Regions from separate parts of the Microbulbifer sp. ABF4_148 genome, predicted to be linked through region 1. Evidence: predicted binding sites of a transcription regulator. Region 1 holds the regulator's gene; the other holds the start of a gene.

Region 1 (2,401 bases):
CCGCGCAGTCTCAACATTGAATCGCTCGATACGCTGCGGGCACTGGGTTTTAATCGGCTGAGTCTTGGTATTCAGGATTTTGACCCGCAGGTGCAACGCGCGATCAATCGGGTCTGCGATGCGGATACGGTTGCGGCCATTACCGAGGGCGCGCGACAGCGGGGCTTTGCCTCGATTTCCTATGATCTGGTCTACGGATTGCCACACCAGAGTGAAGACAGTTTGCGCGAAACCGTCGCGCGGGTTTTACAGTTGTCGCCGGACCGCATCGCGCTGTATCACTACGCGCACCTGCCGGAGCGTTTCAAGGCGCAGCGGCTGATCGATACCGATGCCATGCCATCGGCTGAAGAAAAAATTGCCATGCAGCGCGCGGCGGTGCAAATGCTGGGCGAAGCCGGCTACGAGTTTCTCGGCATGGACCATTTTGCCCTGCCGGGGGATGAGCTCGCTCGCGCGGCTTCTCGCGGCGAGTTAAAACGCAATTTCCAGGGATATACCCTGATGCCTGCGGATGCCCTGATCGGGCTGGGCGCTTCCGCAATTAGCTATAGCGCCGATGGCTTCTGGCAGAATCACCACCGGGTCAAAGAGTATGTGTCCGCTATACAGGAACAGGGCAGCGCGGCATTCCGTGGCTGGTCTCTCAGCGAAGATGACCGGTTACGCCAGCAGCTGATTATGACCCTGATGTGCCGTATGGAGTTGGACAAGCGGGAGGTCTCACGGCAGATCGGCCAGCCATTCGATGTGTGTTTTGCGCGGGAGCGCGCGCGGTTGCAGCCGATGATCGAAGACGGTCTGGTCGGCGAGGACCGCCACCGGCTGTGGCTGACCGCACGCGGCCGCTGGTTTGCTCGCAACGCGGCATCCGCGTTTGATGCCTATCTCAATGATGAAACTGCAAACGATGGCAAAGTCACCCCACGGCGCTACTCGCGCGTGCTGTAACAGCAAACCCGCGTCCGCGATTGGGGGTGCACAACCCCGGGCCCGGATCCGGTACAATAGCGGTAGTTCAGGTACCCACGGGACGAGAAAATGAGTCGGGATTCAACAGCAGTGAAATGCAGTGAATGTGCAGTCAGGCGGATTTGCTTGCCTGCAGGCCTGCCCGAGTCTGATTTACAGCGGTTGGAGACCATGACGGGCGGTAAACGCTCGGTCAAAGCCGGCGAGGCCCTCTACCGTGCCGGGGACTCTTTTCACAACCTGTACGCGATCCGCTCCGGCAGTTTCAAATCGTCCGTACTGTCCGCCGATGGCGATGTACAGGTGACCAATTTCTCCCTGCCGGGCGAGCTGCTCGGTCTTGATGCCTACAGCACCGGTAGCCACCCCAGCTTTGCCCGTGCCCTCGAAGACAGCAGTGTATGCGAGTTGCCGTTCGCCCGGCTCGAGGAGCTGGCGCTGGAGGTGCCGGCGCTGCAGAAGCAGATCTATTCGATCTTTTCTGAAGAGCTGCGCCAGGAAAACGAAATCTTGCTGCTGTTGGGCAAGCGCGCGGCCAATGCCCGACTGGCGGCTTTACTGGTGAATATCTCCAGTCGCTATGCCCGCCGGGGTTACTCTGCCAATCGCTTTGTGTTGTCGATGCCGCGCACGGATATCGCTAACTATCTGGGTCTGACTGCAGAAACGGTCAGCCGCCTGTTCACCGCATTCCAGAAGGATGGATTGATTCAGGTGTCCGGGCGCTCGGTGGAGATCCTCGACCTGCTCGCCCTGAGCGAGCTGGCCGGCACCCATGTGTGTGATGAGAATGAAATGGGGCGCTCCCTGAACGGCTAAACCGCACTCGGGGCGTGCGCCCATTGCTGTGGATTGTTCAGACTGCGGTGGCCGATCGGCTGTTATTCACATATTCCTGCAGGGCATCGTACTGACAGCGCATGGCCGGATTGAACACCTGGTCTGTGCGCTCCTCCAGCTCTTCCCCAATGGCCATCCAGTCCTGCTCGGTCAGGAATTCCTCCATCAGTGGGAACACCGTGCGGTTCTCGCGTGTCATGTGCTCGCGCTGGTGCTTCAGGTAGCGGTCGGCAGCGGCCTGCAGGTGATCCCGGTCGACGGCGCAGTCGTGCGCTACCGCGTAGAGCAGTTCCTTGAGTTCCTTGGTCTGTTTGGCCAGCTGCAGGTGGTCGTCCCGCGCCCACAGGATCGGTTCTGGCGAGATATCCGGTTTGTTCAGCAGCACGGAGAAGATGACATCCTCGACCGGATGGTGCCATTTGTCCGGGTAAGTGGCGATGTAGTCCAGGGTGTCGAGGAGCAGGGAGAGAGTGGCGGGGTCGCGGTCTTCCCGCGTCATATCTGCCAGAAGTTCTTCAAACGTGTCGAGAACCCGGTGCATGTTCTGATGATCCCGACACAACTGGGTGTAAATGCTATCCATCGCTGA
Region 2 (2,401 bases), 540 kb from region 1:
TTTACAGCGACCTGCGCGATGCGGCGATCATTCGTGATATCACCCGTACCCAGCTGGGTACTGCGGTCGATGGTCGCCCCATCTACGGCAGTGTCAACGGCCGCTCACAGGACTTTCTGCTGACGAACGTGGATGGCAATTCAGGATCTTCAACCACCCTGTCACTGAGCCTGCACAAAGATTTCGATTTCGGTCTGAGTGCTTCTGTGGGCTACGCCTACACCGACTCCGAGGACATCAATCCGATGACCAGTTCGGTGGCCTTCTCTAACTATATCGGTGTGGCGACGACAGATCCTGAGAATCCCGGCCAGGCCACCTCGAACTATGCGATTCCGCATCGCTTTACCTTGCAACTTGACTATCGCAATGAATTCTTCGCGGGATATGAGACACGTATTGGCCTCTTCGGCCAGGCCAGTGAAGGTCTACCGTACACCTATACCTTCGATGAGGGATGGATGTTCGGTGATTCCACCGGCTTTATCTCACGCCATCTGCTCTACGTGCCCAGTGGTGTCAACGATGCCAAGGTCGTCTTTGGCGATGACTTCGATGCCGACGCCTTTTTTGCTTTTGTGGACGCCGAAGATCTGGATCGCGGCGCAATTGCCGAGCGCAATGGGCTGAACAGTGACTGGTGGACGCGCATGGACCTGCGCATCACCCAGGAGCTCCCTGGTTTCCGCAGCGAAGACCGCGCTGAAGCGTTCTTGTCCATCTACAACTTCGGCAATCTCCTGAACGACGAGTGGGGCATTCGCGAAGAGGCGGGCTTCCCTCGCTCGCAGGCGGCCGTAGCAGCCAGCATGGACGAACAGGGGCGCTACGTGTTTGAAGAGTTCCTCGACCCGGCAGGGCAGACGCTGGTCACCGACACCTCGTTGTGGCAGGCACGGCTGGGTATTCGCTACCAGTTCTGATGAAGTTCCTCTCGTGATTTGGCGGACCCTCGGGTCCGCTTTTTTGTGTCACTCACACAACTCCGGTGAATGTGTCTCGCTTGATCCAGGTCAAGGGCGCTGTACCCGGTCGCCCTACACTGCGTCCATTGCCTCATTGTGTAATCAGACCACGATAGTTCGGGAGCCTAAAATGGATGCTTTGATCGACCTGTTCACCAGTTTCTCCGGCCTGCTGAGCCTGGGCATTATCGGCTTTATTCTGCTGATGGCCGCGTTCTTTGTCCGCCTGGCGAAGCGCAATATCGATCGGGAAGTGACCCAGCGGGCATAACACCCGCGAGAGAGTCGCAACGTCTCAGGACTCCGGGGATGGTGTCGGCGGCGTGGGCAAGTCACTCGCGGCGCAGGGAAAACGCTGTGCGTCTCCGGTGAACTCGCCATGGTTGAGGTAATGGATGACTTCCTTGATCGCCCGTGGACTTTTGTAAATCGTGCCGTGGGATTCCGGCAGGGGCAGCAGGCTGCACATGCCTTTGACGTACACGCTCTCAAACGGTACACGGCCATCATCCGGCCCCTCCAGGATCCAGGCCGAGAGCGGGTTGCTGGAGCAGTATCCCGCAATGATTCCCAGGTCCATATTCACCGGACCCATCGCCAGTGGCAGGCTGCTGTCACCAGTACCCATCTGACGACCCGCAGGGCCATTCACGTCGGCCAGAATCGGGATTCGCTCAAAAATGTCACCGATACGACTGCCCTGGTTCGGCGGGGCCAGCATCACCACGCGCGGGGGCTCCTTCGCCGGATGCTGTTCGAAGTAATAACGCACCAACAAGCCGCCCATGGAATGGGACACAAAGTACACCGGCCAGGCGTGCGCGGCGGTGCACTCGGCAAAGCCCTGGGGGATCGCCTCTTCCGCCAGTTGCTGGATAGGACCCTTGCGGGATGGATAGTCGATATTCGCCACGTAAAAGCCGGCTTGCTCCAGCGCCTCCTCGAGCTTATTCAGCCCTTTGGCACGCTGGGTAATACCATGCAGCAAAATGACACAGGGACGGCCGGATGTGGGGGTTTCGGGCGCTTGGGAGGAAGCCGCGGCGGACAGGGAAAGGAAAGGGACGACAACAGAGAGCAAGATAAACGGGAGGGCCCGGAAGCAGCGGGCCCGCAGAGGCAATAAACGGCTTTTACCCATCCTCAACCTTTTTACTGGATTTCACCCAGCGTCCTAAAAATACCCCCAACTCAAACAATAGCCACATCGGGATGGCCAGTAGTGATTGGGAGATCACATCTGGCGGGGTAAGCAACATACCCACCAGGAAGCAGCCAACAATGACATAGGCCCGCTTGCTCGCCAGAGTTTTCGCATCCACCGCGCCGCTCCAGATCAACAACAAGGTGGCAATGGGAATTTCAAAAGCAAAACCAAAGGCGAAAAACAGTTTCAGTACGAGATCGAGGTAACTGCGCATGTCCGGCATCACCTT

The links. Region 1 encodes FNR, which switches genes on or off when oxygen is low (the NO sensors DNR and NnrR bind a similar motif). Its sites were predicted from a motif close to TTGATNNNNATCAA; they were not measured.
Region 2: the regulator FNR is predicted to act here: its motif matches at 1,004-1,017, upstream of ACXAD0_RS03505 (DUF3149 domain-containing protein).

The regions. Positions count from the first base shown of each region.
Region 1 covers NZ_JBSWUI010000001.1:1,341,066-1,343,466, forward strand. The annotation lists gene hemN (oxygen-independent coproporphyrinogen III oxidase) at 1-951, shown strand, start outside; gene fnr (fumarate/nitrate reduction transcriptional regulator Fnr) at 1,042-1,791, shown strand; gene ACXAD0_RS05855 (hemerythrin domain-containing protein) at 1,829-2,395, opposite strand.
Region 2 covers NZ_JBSWUI010000001.1:801,066-803,466, reverse strand. The annotation lists gene ACXAD0_RS03510 (TonB-dependent receptor) at 1-923, shown strand, start outside; gene ACXAD0_RS03505 (DUF3149 domain-containing protein) at 1,096-1,236, shown strand; gene ACXAD0_RS03500 (esterase/lipase family protein) at 1,261-2,106, opposite strand; gene tatC (twin-arginine translocase subunit TatC) at 2,099-2,401, opposite strand, start outside.